Regions from separate parts of the Moritella sp. F3 genome, predicted to be linked through region 2. Evidence: predicted binding sites of a transcription regulator. Region 2 holds the regulator's gene; each other region holds the start of a gene.
What was found. Region 2 encodes sigma-54, which starts transcription at its own class of promoters, with help from an activator protein. Its sites were predicted from a motif close to GTTGGCACGNNNNTNGNNT; they were not measured.

Region 1 (6,355 bases), on a different contig from region 2:
CAGGCGTTAACGCATTCCGTTGTTATGTTGAAGGTTGGTATACAGGTGAGTTCCAAGACGTTGTCTTGCACAACAATCCTAACCCGAAGATCAAACAAATGATCTGTTCTATTTTAGCTGGTTATGCCTGGGATAAAAGTAATCCATTTGTGGCAGAGCCTACGCGTCGGTTAAAAGCAGTAGCTGCTATTTGTAAGGTGTAGTCAATTTAGAGTCCCCCCTGTAATCAGTGAATTAATTACAGGGTCTTTAGCCACAATATCTTCGTCTATATCACAGCCTCTTTCTTGTAATAATAACGATAATACCCAACTAGGTTACTCGTGATAAATAGAGCTTCCATTATGACCGCCGTCGGTGAGCCGATTAAGTAATTGTGTACTAGCCATAAACTTGTCCCCACAACCATTAACTCTCTTAACCGCTTATCATCTTTATTGAACGCAGCTACAGTCTGAAAGCTAGAAGCCAAGAAACTCAAAACACTAATCAACCCAGAATAAGTCAATACTGTCGCAATTAACGATGCTGAACCAAACAAATACTTTAATTTTGGTGATGTCGAAAAGATACTTACTAAATAACGAACCGTTGCGATAACCATCAAACTCGCCGCAGTCCATTGTTCAAGCAGAATAAAGTGACTCGAAATAAGCACTCCCGCACAGAATAAACAGGCCACAATCTTCTGCCTCTCTTTAAACTGAAAAGACATCAAATCAAAACAAATAGCGATGGCGACTAATACTTGGGATATAAAAAATAATGACACTGAGGCCTCCTAAACGCAGCCATACTACAATAACCTTGTACTATGACGTTGTAATTCCATTTAAGAGGACAGTCTACAGGGACACTCTTAGTGATAACAGAAGGTAACTATATCTATACTTATATTTACAAATGGCTTAAGCGCTGTCCGCTAGAAACTCTTCACTGCTGAAGTTACTTTTAAACGTAAATGCAGTAGGACTATCACCGTTATTTCGTAGATATTCTAACTTACTAACCGCTTCCTCTACCGTTGGAATATGGCCAATAGGTACCCACCACAGAACATAGCTGTCCTCAGGGATAATATCGAACCATTCCTTTTTACGACGTAGAAAGTCTCGATGGTGCGTTCTAAACATGAAATTTTTAAGCGCATCAGGAGACTGCCAAACCGACATATTTACAATAATATTCGGATCGGAAAAGGCTTGAATACTGGTCGCGTCACCGTTTTCGTCCTTTAAACGCCAAATAAAGCCGTCACTTGTTTCTGCGGTATTATTCACCGGTTCTAGATTATCAACGAATTCTTTAATCTCTGGCGCTTCTAATGCGTATTTCGCTTTCGCTATGTTTAATTGTGCTAGGTGCATATAACTCCTCCTTGATGCCTAACTAATTATTACTAATCCATTTATATATTAAACGTAATCAGTCAATTAGAAAACAGGGAGGAAAACATTTATAGCATTTTTTCAATTAGCACTTCATCGATGTATTTGCCATTGATCTTAGCATGACGTTTGGCGGTACCAATGACTTCAAATCCATGCTTTAAATACGTTGCGAGTGCGTTTTTGTTATCCTCACGCACATAAGCAAATAGCTTTTCATAACCTTGAGCTCTTGCCCGCTCAAACGTTGAGTTAAATAAACTCGATGCAACACCTTGCCTTCTGTAGCTGCCATCAACGTATGTACCGATGATCCCGACATGATCGAAAGCGTGGGTATAAGTAGCAAACGGTTCTACATTTTGGAATCCAACGATGGTTGATTCCTCTGCATTAGAAGCAACATTAAAAACACCTCTTTCAGGGAAGTCTTGAATAAATTGCTCTTCCTCTTCCAAAGAGAATGTGGAATCAAGAATGGTATAAAGACCACCCTCAATGATTGGATTCAATATATCCATGATGCCTTGCGCATCTGCTTTTTGAACATCTCTAATGATTAATTTCATGGTTTTCCTTGAATGTCTAAGTTGTCCCCTACGGGGTAGTATTTATCATGACCCCAATTCCATATCATCCTTGATAATAAAACCGGCTTTTTACTTAATTGACTTAGCAGGTGATTCGCTAGCCACACGCAGAATATAAACTATTTTATTACCGGTGAATTGGCCATTTAAGCAAACGAACTGAATCGGTTTTATACATGCAATTCTTGCTTATTATTCCCACAATCGTTGTCAAAATGACTTCTGGTTGTATTTATGACAACTCATAATCGTTGTCATAAATACAACCAAACTAACAGGTAATGCCTATTTAAAATTAAAAGTATTAATAATCAGCAGCTTGTAAAGTTGGCACAGCTACTGCAATACAGGAAATATAAATATTGATGTAGATCAATTATTCTCAACAATCGATTCACAACCTATACAAGGTAGCTATTATGTTAACGCAACAAACTATAGATATTATCAAAGCGACTGTCCCAGCTGTTTCTGTTCATGCTAATGATATTACAGCGCATTTTTATCCTTTGATGTTTAGAGAATACCCAGAAGTAAAACGTTTCTTCAACCAAAGTAACCAAGCAGGTAACGCCCAACCTAAAGCTCTGGCAAACGCCCTTGTTGCTTATGCAGGTAACATCGAAAACCTATCTGTATTAGAAGCTGCAGTGAACCGTATTGTTAACAAGCACGTGTCATTGAATATTTTACCAGAACAATACGCAATTGTTGGCGAGTGCTTATTAAAATCAATCAAAGCAGTGTTAGGTGATGCAGCAACAGATGCAGTGATTGAAGCATGGGGACAAGCATATTGGCAGCTAGCGGATCTGCTTATCGCAGCTGAAGAAGCGGCATACACCGCCAATGCAGAGAAAGAAGGCGGCTGGCGTGGCGAACGTGACTTCAAAGTGACTTCAAAAGTAGCTGAGAGCGAAAATATCACGTCATTCTATCTAACACCAACTGATGGCCGACCAGTGTCTTCATTCACACCGGGTCAGTTTATCGGTCTAGTATTAAACATTGATGGTGAAGAGACGCGTCGTCAATACAGTCTTTCAGACTCACCAAATTCAGAATACTTACGTATTAGTATTAAACGTGAAGAAGGTGGCGCGGCATCTAACCACTTACATAATAAAGTGCAAGCTGGTGACACATTACGTGTACTTGCACCTGCAGGTGACTTCGTCTTAAAAGACAATAAAAAACCTGTTGTACTTGTTACTGGTGGTGTTGGTATCACACCAGCAATCAGCATGCTTAATAGCTTGAAAGATACAGACCGCCCGATTCACTTTATTCACGCCGCAATGAACACTAAAGTTCACGCCTTCCGTGATCATGTAAAATGTCTTGCTGCTGAAAACGACAACATCAAACCTTACTTCGTTTACAGCCATGCAACGGCAGAATGTCAGCCTGACGCAACTGGTTTCATCAATCTAGCAATGCTGGAAGAAAAAATTGGTCATGACCGTGACGTAGAGTTTTATTTCTTAGGTCCAAAACCTTTCATGCAAGCAATGAACGGTTTCGCTCCTAAACTAAAAATTCCAGCTGAAAATGTGCATTTTGAATTCTTTGGCCCTGCAGAAGATTTAAATATAGACCCTGCTGCTTAGTTTTAAAGCAATATACTGATATTGTTTAAAAAAGACTTGATGATAATAAGGATGCGGGATAGTATTTGATTCGTCTTAACGACATACCAAATTATGCTCGCTTAGCTCAGTTGGTAGAGCGCTAGCTCGACATGCTAGATGTCACAAGTTCAAGTCTTGTAGCGAGCACCATTTTTAATGGTACAAATTCCGCGTCCTTAGCTCAGTTGGTAGAGCGCTAGCTCGACATGCTAGATGTCACAAGTTCAAGTCTTGTAGGACGCACCAAATAATGAAACCTTGCTCATTGAGCAGGGTTTTTTTATACCTGAAATTTAATGAGCAAAACAATCCTCTTAAAACGAACTGTCACTCAACTAAACACTAAGCCAATCGCGATACCTATCAATATAACTATCGGCCTAACAATATTTCATTACTGTTTAGCGTTTAAGTTCGGCGCTTTACAAAGCTCAGATAGACAAGTGTTAGTATCTACCCCACTTTCCTTCAATACACTTAATGCATCTAACAAAGTCGACTTTAATTCAGTCACAACGAGGGCATAATCAGCATCACTCTGCTGCAACATCTGATGATCAGCAAAGCTTAATCCTAACTTGTTCATCTTATTATCTAGGTTATTAATTAACGAGAGCAAGTTTGCGTGGTACTCAACAACCAATTTATCCGCACTTTGTTTATCAATAACGGATAAACCAGCTAGCAGTCCTGTTTCACCAACAAAGTGCTCAGCCATTACAAAATCAATATCTTTATACCATTCACGTATCGCGAGCAGTGGCGTAACATCGGTATTTAATCCCTGATGACAAGCAGCTAAGATAGGTTCTTGTAAAAACAGAGCATCGAAACGTTCCTGAGTATTCACGTATTTGATCATGGCTGGAAATAACAATTTAATATCTTCCAACTTTAACTGATCATGTGCAGCAAGGTTTAATGCTTGTTGCTTAGCATCACGCCATTTAGCAGAAAACCAACGGAACATACCCGCATTATCTAAACAGCATTGAATCGATTGCAGGGTATTTGTCGACCCTAGGGTATTGATATTCACAAACGGTGCAAGTTTCTTGTTCAGCGGTTTTAAAATAGCTAATTGCTGTTGTAGTTCAGCTAAACGAAAATCCATTTCATAACAATTAAAGCTATCTTCTCTTAATGTCCACAAGTCTGCAGGCGCACTCTCAATCAACTTTACCAATGCAGCAAGCTGTTCGACACTCATTGCTGAGTTGTTAAAGCAAGTATGTAATTGTGTAGGTAAACCCTTCGCGATCTCTGCATAGCATGTTTGTAATTGCTGGCAACTCGCTAAAACAGCCTCAATTTCAAGTGTCTGGAATTCTATAGCTTCAAGTGTCATCAATCCCGCAATACCTAAATCATTTAACTGCTTAACTGCAGCCACATAACTATCGTCGTTTAGTGTTTTATCTTGTAACAAACGATCAGCGTCTAAAGATGACATTATTTTATCCTACTCAATATGAGGTTATGCAAATTAATCACATGTTTAACTTAACATAATCAACGGTAAATATTTAATAAACTTCAGCTTACCTTATTCCGCAGACTTAATCGACCTACTTCATCTTGGCTAGAGTTCGCTATACTATTTAATGACATATCTTAATTTTATAACATTATTTTAATACATAGCTTATAGCGGTGATGAACATGATTAATACTCGAATCGAACGCGATAGCATGGGTGAGGTCAACGTACCAACCAATGCGCTTTATGGCGCACAAACTCAACGTGCAATAGATAACTTCCCTGTTAGTGGCCAACCCCTACCGATTGATTTCATCAAGTCACTGCTACTCATTAAGTCTGCGGCCGCAGAAGCCAATCTTGAATTAGGATTGATCCCCGAAAACATCGCTACCGCTATTTGCACAGCGGTGAACCAATTACAGGCAGATAAAAACATCATGCAGCACTTCCCTGTTGATATCTACCAAACTGGCTCTGGAACCAGTTCCAACATGAATGCCAATGAAGTGATAGCCCATCTCGCCAGTATCTATAGTCAGGCTAAGATTGATGCCAATGATCACGTCAACTATGGTCAAAGCAGTAACGACGTGATCCCGAGTGCAATACATGTCAGCGCCGCAATATTAGTCGCCAAACAGCTATTACCAGCACTGCATCATTTACAACAAACCATTGTAGACAAAGCATTGAGCCTTAATCATTTGGTAAAAACGGGGCGTACACATCTGATGGATGCCATGCCTGTGAGAATGAGCCAATCCCTATTCAGTTGGGCAGCACAAATCAGCGCCAACATTGATAACATTAAAATGTTGCAACCCAGATTACAGCAGCTCGCACAAGGTGGGACAGCAGTTGGCACAGGGATCAATGCCCATCCCGATTTTGCCAACCACTTTAATCAAAAACTATCAGGGTTAACCGGCATCACTTTTAGCCAAGCAGATAATTTTTCATTTTTAATGGCAACACAAGACACCGCAGTCGCATTATCGGGGCAGCTAAAAACCACCGCGGTATCATTAATGAAAATAGCCAATGATCTGCGCTGGATGAATTCAGGCCCACTGGCGGGATTAGGTGAAATAAGTTTACCGGTGCTGCAACCCGGTTCTTCTATCATGCCAGGTAAAGTAAACCCGATCATCCCAGAATCAAGCGCAATGGTCGCAGCGCAAGTGATTGGAAATGATGCCGCGATCACCATAGGTGGTCAATCAGGTAACTTTGAACTCAATGTGATGCTACCAATGATCGCAA
Region 2 (6,355 bases):
AAAGGTGTGTTACTATTAATGAACATATATTGGCTGCAGAAGCCCTCGCCGTCATGGAAAATAAGAAAGTTAACGGCTTAATTGTTGTTAATGAAAAACAAGAACCAGTCGGCGCCTTCAATATGCATGACTTACTACGCGCAGGTGTACTATAAAATGATCAACACGTTATACGGTCCAATCTCACAAGATATTTTAACTAAAGCAAAAACATTAAAGCTGCTTATTTGCGATATAGATGGTGTTTTTTCTGATGGTCGAGTGTATATGGGTAACGATGGCGAAGAGCTGAAAGCATTCCATACCCGTGATGGTTTTGGGGTTAAATCGCTACTTAATGCAGGTATTGAAGTCGCGGTCATCACCGGCCGTCAATCAACGATTGTCGCTAACCGTATGCAAGGGTTAGGGGTTAAGCACGTCTATCAAGGCCAGGACAACAAAGTCGTTGCCTTTAACATGCTGCTTGAAAAATTAAACATATCACCAGAACATGTAGCCTATATTGGTGATGATGTTATCGATTTACCGGTAATGAATCTATGTGGGCTCAGTGTTGCGGTTGCAGATGCACACCCATTAGTCAAAAAAGGTGCTGATTTTAGCACCTCTATTCGCGGTGGTTTTGGCGCAGTAAGAGAACTCGCAGACCTGATCTTATTAGCGAAAGGGATTTTAGACCAAGCACAAGGTACTTCGGTATGAATCGACAAAATGTAGGAATAGTAATCCTCTTTTTGTGTGCCCTTGGGATATGGCGATTTTTTTCGCCTAATGAAGAAATAACAGCACCAACATCAACCGAATATCAACCTGATTTTACTGCACAAGTTCTCCGTAGCGTTGAATTTAGCCTTGAAGGAAAAATTATACGTCGCACTTTTGCAGATAGCATGGAGCATTATGGTGAGTTAGGCATGACAATGTTCACTAACCCCGTTATCATCCTTTATGATGAAAATGCACAAGCGACGTGGAAGATCAAAGCTAAAGAAGGTAACTTTAGCAGTGAAGATGTCGCCATATTACGCGATGATGTTATCATCAAAAACATGGCTAAAAATGATTATATCGATGTCATCACAACCAGTTATTTACAATTAGAACTCGCCGAAAATTTGGTGCGTAGCGATCAATTAATTACCATTACTGGCGACTTGTTTAATCAAACAGGCATTGGCCTGGAAGGTGATTTAAAACAAGAATACATGACAATCCTTAAGCAAGTTGAAGCGATTTATACTAATGATGAAAAAATATAAAGTTTTACTGTTAACATTATTCATGAGTAATTCAGCACTCGCATTAGAGTCTGATTTCCAAGAAAATGTTGTCGTGAATGCCAAACGTCAAGAAGTGTTTATTAAAGAGAACCGCGTTATCTTTTATGATAATGTGGTGGTAACTCAAGGCACTATATTAATTCATGCTGATAAACTAACGGTATTAAGCTCTAACGGCAAAGGCACCGAAGTAATGATAGCGACGGGGAACGTAGCTACTTTTTACCAAGAACTAGATGACGGTAAAAAAATTAACGCTGAGTCTAACGAGATCCGCTATGAACTTGGCAAAAAACGCTTAACCTTGTCAAAGAATGCCCGTTTACGCCAAGCTGATAGTGAAGTTAAAGGTGACAAGATCATCTACCAAATTGATAAACAAGAAATGATAGCCGAGAGTGGCAAAAATGAATCCGATCGCGTGATCACTATTTTCACTCCTGAAGACACCAAAACTAAGTAGAGTAAGTAAATTCATATGGCGCGTTTAAAAGCATCACACTTAGCAAAAAGTTACAACAAACGTAAAGTGGTTTCAGATGTGAGTCTGGAAGTTGAATCCGGCCAAATTGTTGGCTTACTTGGGCCTAATGGCGCAGGTAAAACCACTACCTTTTACATGGTGGTTGGCTTAGTAAAGCGAGATCATGGACAAATCTTCATCGATGACCAAGAATTAACCCATGAGCCTATGCATATTCGCGCACAGCAAGGTATTGGCTACTTACCACAGGAAGCCTCTATTTTTCGCCGCTTATCAGTAACAAAAAATATCATGGCTATTTTGGAATTACGCACAGAATTAAGCCGTTTTGAACGTGAAGAAAAATTAGAAGAATTATTAGAAGAATTTCATATCACCCATATCCGCGACAGTTTAGGTATGAGCTTATCAGGTGGTGAACGCCGTCGTGTAGAGATTGCTCGCGCACTCGCTGCAGATCCGAAGTTTATCTTATTGGATGAACCATTTGCTGGCGTAGATCCAATTTCGGTTGGCGATATTAAGAAAATCATTCAGCATTTACGTGACCGCGGTTTAGGTGTGTTAATTACCGATCATAACGTACGTGAAACGCTTGATGTATGTGAACATTCATATATTGTTAGCCATGGACATTTGATCGCTTCAGGTACTTCTGAAGAAATTTTATCCAATGAAAAAGTAAAAGAAGTATATCTTGGAGATCAATTCCGACTATAGTTTGATATTGATATTTAGCCGCATTAAGGAAGAGAGAGTAGTCGTTAGATGAAGCCATCATTACAACTTAGGATGAGTCAATCTCTGGCAATGACGCCACAGTTACAACAAGCGATTCGATTATTACAACTATCGACCTTGGAGTTACAGCAAGAGATCCAAGAAGCGCTAGATAGCAATCCACTATTAGAACAAGAAGATCCTCATGAGTCGCCCGCTAACGACGCAGATAATCATAACGCGCATGATGACCACAACCATGATGCTAATAATGATGCAGCGCCGACCGATAGCAGTCAAATTGAAGTGGGCGATGCGCTTGCCAGTGAATCGATGCCCGATGAACTACCCAATGACAGTAACTGGGATGACGTTTACACCCCACAAATACAAAACCACAGTAGCGGCAGCGCCGGAATTGATGGCCTAGATCAAGTTTACCAAGGTGAAACCAGCGAAGGTTTATACGAACATTTGATGTGGCAAATGGAGCTAACCCCTTTTTCTGACATCGATCACGCGATTGCAGTCGCAATTATTGACGGTATTGATGATCACGGTTATCTCACTCAAACTTGTGAAGAGATCCTGAACAGCGTTGATATCGACCACCAAGAAGTGGACGCTAACAACGATGCCAAGATTGAATTAGACGAAGTCGAAGCGGTACTAAAACGTATTCAGCACTTTGATCCCATCGGCGTAGCAGCACGTTCACTGCAAGAATGTTTATTGATCCAACTCCAACATTTACCTAAAAATACCCCTTGGTTAAGCGAATGTCAGCAAATAATCCAATCTCATATGGATTTATTAGGCAATCGCGACTACCGTCAATTAAGCCGTAAAACAAAATTAAAAGAACCCCAGCTCAAAGAGATCATGCAATTAATTCAGAGCTTGGAACCAAGACCAGGCAATGTCATTGATCAAACAGAAGGGCTTTACGTTATACCTGACGTGTTAGTAAAGAAAAAAAATAATCAATGGGTGGTAGAGTTAAATCCTGACATTGTGCCAAGATTAAAGGTGAACAATGAATATTCTAATCTTTCGACAGGTAACCGCAACAGCAGCGATGGGCAATTTGTTCGCACCCACGTCCAAGAAGCAAAGTGGTTTATTAAAAGTTTAGAAAGTCGTAATGACACCTTACTAAAAGTGACAAAAAGTATCGTCCAGCGACAGGTTGATTTTTTTGAGTATGGTGATGAAGCCATGAAACCTATGGTACTCAACGATATTGCCGAAGAAGTTGAGATGCATGAATCCACGATATCACGTGTGACGACGCAGAAGTTTATGCATACCCCACGTGGGATCTTTGAATTGAAATTTTTCTTTTCAAGTCATGTAAGCACGGACAACGGTGGCGAATGTTCATCAACCGCTATCCGAGCATTAATTAAGAAATTGGTCGCGGCAGAAAATGCCAGCAAGCCATTAAGTGACAGCAAGATTGCTGATTTACTTGCTGATCAAGGTATCAAGGTCGCTCGACGTACTATTGCAAAGTATCGAGAAGCACTGAGCATACCGCCATCTAATCAGCGCAAGAGTCTATTATAGGACTCACCTAACCTTCATAAGGGAGACGTATATGCAAATTAATTTAACAGGTAGACATGTAGATATTACAGATTCACTGAAAGATTACGTTGATAGCAAGTTTTCCAAATTAGAACGACATTTCGATCACATAAACAATATCCACGTGATCTTAAATGTCGAAAAATTACTGCAGGTTGCAGAAGCAAAAATACATTTAAATGGGGGGGAAATTTTTGCCGTACATGAACATAACGACATGTATGCTGCAATTGATGGCTTAATGGATAAACTCGATAGGCAGGTCATTAAACACAAAGAAAAATTAATTCGCCATTAATTTTAGCCCCACAACAAATAACCTAAAGGAAAACCACTTTTCCTTTAGGTATTACTTTAAGTATTAATAACGCTGACATAATTAAAACATATCATATCCACACCAATTACGGGATAATGAGCATTCTTTTATATTGCTACAGCTTTAAAATTAGCAACCTAATTTTAGCTATGGTAACGATATATTCGCTGCGCAGATATGGGGACAGAACATGAAATTAATAATCGTCAGCGGCCAATCAGGATCCGGTAAATCAATTGCTTTACGGGTACTTGAAGACTTAGGCTACTATTGTGTAGACAACCTACCTGTTACCTTGCTCCCACAGCTACTACAAACCTTAAATGAAAAAACTGAAAAAGTGGCTGTCAGTATCGATGTACGTAACCTCCCAACTGACAAAAAAGAATTAAATGACATTATTACGGCGCTAAAAGCCAGCACCGACCTAACCAGTTTATTCCTCGATACCAATAAAGCTGTACTTATTAAGCGCTACAGCGAGACGAGACGACTACATCCATTAACCAAAGATGAGTTATCGCTATCTCAAGCAATTGAAATAGAGGAAAAACGCTTACGCCCTATCGCCTTGCATGCTGATTTGAAAATCGATACCACCGAGCTCAATATTCATGAGCTGAGCGAGCAAATCAAAGAACGTATTCTAGGTAAGAAAAATAATCAATTGGTGTTGGTCTTCCAATCATTTGGTTTCAAACATGGCCTACCAATGGATGCTGACTATGTATTCGACGTGCGATTTTTACCTAACCCACACTGGATCCCAGAATTAAAACCGTATACAGGTCTGGATGAACCGGTGATTAGTTACCTCAGCCAACAACCAGAAGTAATGAGTTTTGCACTGCAAATCGAAAATTTATTAACGACCTGGTTACCGCTGTTAGAAAAAAATAATCGCAGCTATGTCACTGTTGCAATTGGCTGTACTGGCGGCCAACACCGTTCTGTCTTTATTGCAGAGCAGCTAGCGAAATACTTTAAACTGCAAGATCGAATCGTGCAAACCCGTCACCAGACATTAGAAAAAAACAAACACAAGATCAGCTAAGCACTACCTTAGCCAACGTATTATCAATACCATATAATGAATTATGATATTTTATGTAAATGCTGATTATAAATACAGATTAAGCTAGAATTGTCCGCATCAGCGGGCAAGGTCTTGCACAAGAATAATAAGAATGGGGACGACATATGCTAGAACAAATGGAGCATGACAGTACACACCTGCGTTTAAGTGAAATGAATGAAGCGCTCGACAGCGGTATGTTTGTTCACGTAAAACGAATGCTCAACCAAACGCCCCCTTGTGATATTGCATTATTACTCGAATCATCACCACCAGCTGGCCGTAAAGTCTTGTGGCGGTTAACCGACTCTGAAATGCAAGGTGAGATCCTTGACGAGCTAAATGAAGACGCCAAGACCAGCATTCTAAAACTGATGGATACTGAATCACTGGTTGCTGCAACGGAAGGTTTGGATACCGATGACCTCGCCAATATTCTCCGCAGTCTACCCGATAGCATCTATCAAGAAGTTATCACGCAAATGGACACTCAAGATCGCCATCGTCTAGAAGCTGCTATGGCCTATCCAGAAGATACTGCCGGCAGCATCATGGATACGGACACCATTACTTTACGTCCTGATGTCACTGTTGATGTGATCTTACGTTATATTCGTTTGCGTGGAGAATTACCTGAAGCCACTGATACGTTATACGTTGTCGATAAAGATGACCGATTAATTGGCGATGTACCTTTAGCCATGCTACTCACGACAGATCCCAACAGTGTTATTAGCACCATCATGGATCGTCAAGCTGAAACCTTACCAGCCACGATGGATACTTCTGAAGTAGCCAAACTGTTTGAGCGTCATGATTGGATCTCAGCCCCCGTACTTGATGACTCAGGGAAATTACTCGGTCGTATTACCATTGATGACGTG
Region 3 (6,355 bases), on a different contig from region 2:
GCACTCCACACTTGTTGGCCAGTACGGCTGAAGTTATAACCGCCAAGTTGGTCGCCTTTGGCTTGGATCTCCATCGACGATAACGCCTGCAGTAATTGCTGTTGCAAAGTGCGGAAGTAGATATTTTTCGGGATCACCAACTCAAACGCTTCAGTGCCGAGTGGAATGAAACCCAAGCCAAATTCGCCTGCAGTACTTTGACTGGCACAACCGACATCTGCTTCACCACGGGCAATGCACGATGCTAATTCACGTTCACTGTGACAGGTTTCTGCAGCGGTAAGCATATCGACAGTGTAAGCATGATTGTGTAACCATTCCCCCAACGCGCGCATACTACCAGCGCCTTCTTGACGAAGTGCCCAGCGCCAACGTGAAGTGAGTAATTCTTGCAAGTTTAACGACCGTGAATTAACTAAATCAGCTAGCTCTTTACTCACGACTAAGCCTTGCTGGCGTTCAAAGGCATGGATCAGTACCCAGTTTTTATGTCCTGGATATTGCTGTAATAAAGCTGGGTGGCGCAAGGCTGCTTCTTCTGCATGACCCCAATGGATCGCACATATATCCACATGGCCTTTACTGAGCATGGCTAAACCTTGGCGCGTGCCTGTTGAGGTATAACCAACCAATGCCGCGCTGCCGAGTTTCTGCGCCATCTTTCCAACAACTAATTGTAATAATGGATCGTCTGAGCCTGCGATAAGTAAGCGATCATTCAGCACGCCGTTATGGCAAGATTCGAGTAGCCATTTATCTAACATCGATTTAGGAAATAACCATTTCCCCGTGACTTTTGTTGCAGGTAAATGGCCATCGTTCGCCAGGGTGTAGACCTTTTTTTCATTCAGGTCTAAATACTCAGCCACTTGTTTTACATTCATGAACGCGGGGAAATTTTCGCTCATGCAGTTTTACCGATAGCTGCTTGCTCTTCTGCGTCAGGGCCTTTGACATCTAAGATCAAGTTCGTCATCCCGTTATACACTTGGAAACGATTACCTTTAGCACGCGCGACCATTGTAATACCTAACTTTTTCGCTAAATCGTAGCCCATTTGTGTTGCACCAGATCGTGATAACAATACTGGAATACCCATTTGCGCGACTTTAATGACCATTTCTGACGTAAGGCGGCCAGTCGTATAAAAGATCTTATCTTCACCCGTTTGGCCTTTTAACCACATTTCCCCAGCCAAAGTATCAACGGCGTTGTGGCGACCTACATCTTCAACAAACGACAGGATCTCGGTGTCTTTACATACCGCGCAACCATGCACTGCACCAGCTGCTTTATATGTTGCGTTGTGATGTGTTAAAGCTTCTAACAAACCATATAATTTTGATTGACGTAATGTCGGTTGTGGCAGTGTCACGCCTTCTAATTTTTTCATTACGTTACCGAACATAGTGCCTTGGCCACAGCCTGAGGTAACGGTTTTCTTGGTTAGCTTCTCTTCTAATCCATCGGTACTTTCACGGCTGATCACAGCTGCTGAATTTGTATCCCAATCAATAATGACAGATTCAATCGCGGCAATGTCTTCAATAAAACCTTGGTTTTTTAAATAACCTAATACCAGATCGGCAGGACGTGCGCCGAGTGTCATTACTGTCACTATCTCTACCCAGTTTAAGTAGATCGTGAGAGGGTGTTCGCAGGCGATCTCTTTGGTCATGGTATCGCCATATTCATCCATGATATCAACGGTCATGGTGTGTTCAACTGAAGAATTGGTTCTAATTATTTTTGGTAATTGCGGCATCCGAAATTCCTGCTGGTTTATATATCTATGAAGAGGTAAAGCAAAGTTCATTCCAACTTACGCTTAAGCTTCGAAGTAACTTGGGTATTACCTGTTTATTTGTCATTTCTTTCTAACTTGGTCTAAATTTTGCTGAGTAGGGGAAGATTAGGTAAAAAATTCTAAATAATTATAAAAATAGAATAAAGGAGCATGTGTGCAACTATGTGATGAAGATAAGCACCTAAATAATGGTGATGAACATAAGCGCTTAGCGAAAGACGAATCAAGCTGGCCAATCGCCTTCAGTCTTCGTTCTGAAGAAAAACAAGTTGGGCGTTGGACGACCTTGTCTTGGTCTATTGAAGATATTGCGTTGTATCAGCAAGCACCCGTGAGCATTGCAGCAGAAGAGAGTGACGATACTGTTGGTAGCACGACTTACTATGAACGAACGTTATTCTTATACCGCGACGAACGGACTGATTACCGTTTTAACTTAAGCTCACAAGACCCTCACCTATTTATTGTCTGTGAAGTGACTGACGAGCAGTTTACACCATTACTGATCACTGCTGCGCAAAGTGTTGCGAGTAGTTATATGGATGGCGACTATCAAGTGTTGCACATTCAAATGCCATTACCAGTGCAAGCTTGGATGGAAGCATTCATCGGTAGAAATGGCGAACTGATTGAATTTAAAAAGAAACGTTGTAAAGACAGAAAAGGGCGTTCAAGTGGCCAGTAACTTTTTTCAACGTTGGTCAGATCGCTCATTGGCGGCAAAAGACCCTGCAGAAACTGATTTAGTAGTAAATAAAGACGCTGTTGTCGAAACTGAAAATCAGGGCTCAGAGCTAACCCTAAAGCGCGATGCAGAGCTGGATATTGAGCATATTTCAGCCCCTACCCCTGAATCGGCTGCGGATCTAGAGTTATCGACAGGTGTTATTGATGAGCAGGTCGAAGCTGAACTCACTATCGATGATGCAGATAAGGTTACCTTTGATAGTGGTGTCGCTTCATTTTTACAGCATGGCGTTGATAAATCAGTAAAAAAAGCAGCGTTAGCGAAATTGTTTCATGCTGATGAATTCAACTATATCAGTGATATGGATGATCACACCGAGGATTTTTCTAATATTCCTAAGCTTGACGAGAGTATTGCGAAACAGCTGCGTGGTTGGGTTAAGACAGTATTGGAAGAGCCTGAAGCTGAATTGGTTGAAGACACTGAACTCGTTGAAGGAAATGAAGTATTAGCCACCACTGAAACTGAACCGGAAACGGGAGTAATAGTAGACCCTCAAATATCTGTTGATGAAACGACTCAATCTATCACGACTGATAATAGTTCGACGTCTTACGGTGGTGAAAAAAATTGCGGTAGTGAACAACAAAATCAGTTTCAGGCACAGCCTCAACAGACAAGTGAGACATAAAGGGACAAATAACCCCATTTAAATTCGGGACATTTTGTTCCATACGTAATTGTTTATAGCGACATTATGTCCCGTTTGGGAATAAGTAAACAATCCCTCTCTGACTTTAACTCTTTATAGGTCATTTTATTCCGTTAAAAGTTGGTTCGGTTATTGCTCTATTAGCTACAGTAAAATAGCTAGATTAAAAAGTACGGATATAACCGTACGCTAGAAAAGAGCCGCGGGTAATAACTCGCAGTTTAATCGACATCCTTATAGCGGTGACGAGATACAGGAATAACAATGTTAAAAAGTATTCTAGAAACATTTGTCGATAGCAATGGTCAAGCGCGTTTAAGTGCGATTGCTGGTACGACTGAATTATCTAATCTGATCCCGCCGACGGTTTCTTACGAAAGTCGTGGCAACTTATTGATTATTGGTGCTTACGATACGGTCGCTGGACTCGCACCACAATTTGCAACATTGAATTCAGTAACACTACTGGCTACGTCTGCTGCCACAGATGTAGCGCCAGCGACGAGCGATAGCAATACCAATGACAAAGTATTTTTTAGTAATGAAGTAACAATTAAAGGTTACCTTGGTGCGTTCGAAGTGAACTGCCGTGTAGCGGGTAGCTTACTGAATACTTACACCAATTTAGCGGAAGTGACGATTGGTGGTGATAGCTTCGATTTAGTGGTTGATATGAGCGCAGATAGCCTTATTCAAACCGAGATCCCCGCGCCGGGTTATTACCCTGTTGGTAGCGGTAAAGCAGCGATTGCGGATGTCATTGAAACGTTACCGGAAATGTTAGGTACCTTTGATAAACCAAAATACTTTCGTTTAAATAATGATATCTGTGCGCATTCATCGCGTGGTGTCGGCGGTTGTACACGTTGTGTTGATGCTTGTCCTGCGGGCGCGTTAACCAGTAATGGTCACGCTATCGAAATTAATCCGTTCTTATGCCAAGGCGTAGGAACATGTGCGACGGCCTGTCCAACAGAAGCGATTACTTACGCATTACCAGAGCCAGAAAAGACCCAGAATTTTATTTACCGCTTATTAAACAGCTATCAAATGGCGGGCGGCGAACAGCCAACGATCTTATTCTTTGGTAATCGTGACCAACAAACGGTTGCAGAAAAATTACCGTTATTACCATCAAATGTTATCCCTATTGCTTTAGAAGAGCTGGCGACGATTGGTGTTGATACTTGGTTTAGTGCCTTACTCTATGGTGCGCATCAAGTATTACTAGCCACTAATATCGCCTATATCCCGGCGACGATTGATCGCGTGCTTAATGATGAACTAACCATTGCCAATACCTTCTTAACTGAAATGGGTTTTGAAGCTGGGCGCATTTGTTTGTTTGATTTAGATTCGGCAGCGGATTTCGTGGCGTTTACTCAACCTGTATTACCTGTTGTTGAGAATAAGATCGCCGTAATGGATAGCGCAGTGTTAGCAGAGCAACTCGCTGGCACTAAACGTGACAAATTATTTACTGCGCTAGATAAATTATCTACCCAAAGTCCACTGCAACCGACACATTCGCTGATGCCTGAAAATGCACCTTATGGCGGCATTGAATGTAAAACTGATGACTGTACCTTGTGTATGGGGTGCGTTGCAGTGTGTCCAACGCGTGCATTACATGCTGTTGGTGACCGTCCTGGTCTACAATTTAGAGAACAAGATTGTGTGCAGTGTGGTCTCTGTGAGAAAGCCTGTCCAGAACAAGTGATAAGCCTTAAACCGGGTCTTAACTGGGACGCGGAAAGCCGTCGTAGTGCGGTGATGATCCACGAAGAAGAAGCGGCTTGTTGTTTAAGTTGTGGCAAAGCGTTTGCACCTGCATCGATGATTGCCATGTTAACGGAAAAACTTCAAGGTCACAGCCAATTTCAAGGTGATGCTATTCGCCGTTTATCTATGTGTGAAGACTGTCGTGTTCGCGATATTTTTTCAGATATGGCTGACGATCCACTCCGTCAGTTGAACGTGTAGGGCTACATTATGGGATCACAAAATATGTCACAGTCATTTACTGAAGATGCTGCATTGCGCATCGATATTTACAGCTTACTTGCACATTTATTACGTAAAGCACCGGATGCAGAGGTAATTGATTGGTTAGCTAATCTCGACGTTGATGCGCCGAATGCATTAATTCAAACCACGGGCATGTCAGCTGCTTGGCCACTATTGAAGTTGGCTGCACAGAAAACCTTATTAACCGCCGCTGAAGATGAATATCAAGACCTGTTTATTGGTATCGGCCATGGTGAAATTGTCCCGTTTGGCTCTTGGTTTCTTACTGGGTCATTAATGGAAATGCCGCTTGCGCATTTGCGTCATGATTTGAAAAAACTGGGTTTTCAACGTGATGAATCAGTGAAAGAACCAGAAGATCATATCGCCGCCTTGTTAGAAGTGATGACCATGTTGGTGAGCGAAAGTAATCATCGCGATCAAGCCGAGTTTTTTAATCGTCATATCGACACTTGGTTTGAACGTTTTTGCCTAGATTTGAAAAAAGCGAAAAGTGCTGTGTTTTACAGTGCGGTCGCCGAATTAGCATGGCAATTTTTAAGTATTGAAAAAATACGTTTTATCGACGTAAAAAAATAATAACGATAAGGAGCAAGCTCGATGAGTAAACAAAATAAGCCGGATGAAGACCGCCGCCAACTGTTAAAAAACATTGGTTTAGGTGTTGCAGTAGGTGCTATCGCAACGGGTGTATCCACCACTGCGAATGCGTCTGTTGATAGCCAAGAAAAGAATGATAAACAACAAAAAACAACAGGTTACCATGAAACTCAACACATTCGTGATTATTACGATACTTTGTAAGCGGAGCTCTAAATGAAATTAACTAAACGTTCCGATACGGTCAGTAAGGACGAAAAACAACTCGGTATTTCACGCCGTGCTTTTATGCGCAATTCTTCAATCGCTGCCGCTGGTGGTGCTGTTGGTGTGGGCATGTTCGCACCGGGTATGATGAAAAAGGCTGAAGCGAAATCAGTTGACCCTGAATCGCCAGTGGAAATTAAACGTACTATCTGCTCTCACTGTTCAGTGGGTTGTGGTATTTATGCTGAAGTGCAAGAAGGTGTGTGGACAGGCCAAGAACCTGCATTTGATCACCCATTCAATGCGGGCGGCC

Region 1: hmpA (NO-inducible flavohemoprotein) is a predicted target of sigma-54. The motif match lies at 2,305-2,323, and genes of this name have one in related genera.
Region 3: JFU56_RS05820 (formate dehydrogenase accessory sulfurtransferase FdhD) is a predicted target of sigma-54. The motif match lies at 1,804-1,822, and genes of this name have one in related genera.

Annotation. Positions count from the first base shown of each region.
Region 1 is NZ_BLRL01000014.1:55,715-62,069, reverse strand. Features, by position in the region: gene JFU56_RS18545 (NAD(P)/FAD-dependent oxidoreductase) at 1-203, shown strand, start outside; gene JFU56_RS18540 (YgjV family protein) at 269-772, opposite strand; gene JFU56_RS18535 (DUF3291 domain-containing protein) at 909-1,367, opposite strand; gene JFU56_RS18530 (GNAT family N-acetyltransferase) at 1,457-1,957, opposite strand; gene hmpA (NO-inducible flavohemoprotein) at 2,398-3,588, shown strand; tRNA gene JFU56_RS18520 (tRNA-Val) at 3,684-3,759, shown strand; tRNA gene JFU56_RS18515 (tRNA-Val) at 3,780-3,855, shown strand; gene JFU56_RS18510 (hypothetical protein) at 4,004-5,062, opposite strand; gene JFU56_RS18505 (lyase family protein) at 5,272-6,355, shown strand, end outside.
Region 2 is NZ_BLRL01000009.1:117,354-123,708, forward strand. Features, by position in the region: gene JFU56_RS15320 (KpsF/GutQ family sugar-phosphate isomerase) at 1-155, shown strand, start outside; gene kdsC (3-deoxy-manno-octulosonate-8-phosphatase KdsC) at 157-705, shown strand; gene lptC (LPS export ABC transporter periplasmic protein LptC) at 702-1,262, shown strand; gene lptA (lipopolysaccharide transport periplasmic protein LptA) at 1,285-1,746, shown strand; gene lptB (LPS export ABC transporter ATP-binding protein) at 1,762-2,487, shown strand; gene JFU56_RS15345 (RNA polymerase factor sigma-54) at 2,536-4,056, shown strand; gene hpf (ribosome hibernation promoting factor) at 4,088-4,375, shown strand; gene rapZ (RNase adapter RapZ) at 4,587-5,450, shown strand; gene mgtE (magnesium transporter) at 5,597-6,355, shown strand, end outside.
Region 3 is NZ_BLRL01000002.1:605,928-612,282, reverse strand. Features, by position in the region: gene JFU56_RS05825 (helix-turn-helix transcriptional regulator) at 1-908, opposite strand, end outside; gene JFU56_RS05820 (formate dehydrogenase accessory sulfurtransferase FdhD) at 905-1,765, opposite strand; gene JFU56_RS05815 (DUF3305 domain-containing protein) at 1,962-2,492, shown strand; gene JFU56_RS05810 (DUF3306 domain-containing protein) at 2,482-3,186, shown strand; gene JFU56_RS05805 (4Fe-4S dicluster domain-containing protein) at 3,472-5,190, shown strand; gene JFU56_RS05800 (molecular chaperone) at 5,200-5,814, shown strand; gene JFU56_RS05795 (twin-arginine translocation signal domain-containing protein) at 5,836-6,039, shown strand; gene JFU56_RS05790 (formate dehydrogenase subunit alpha) at 6,052-6,355, shown strand, end outside.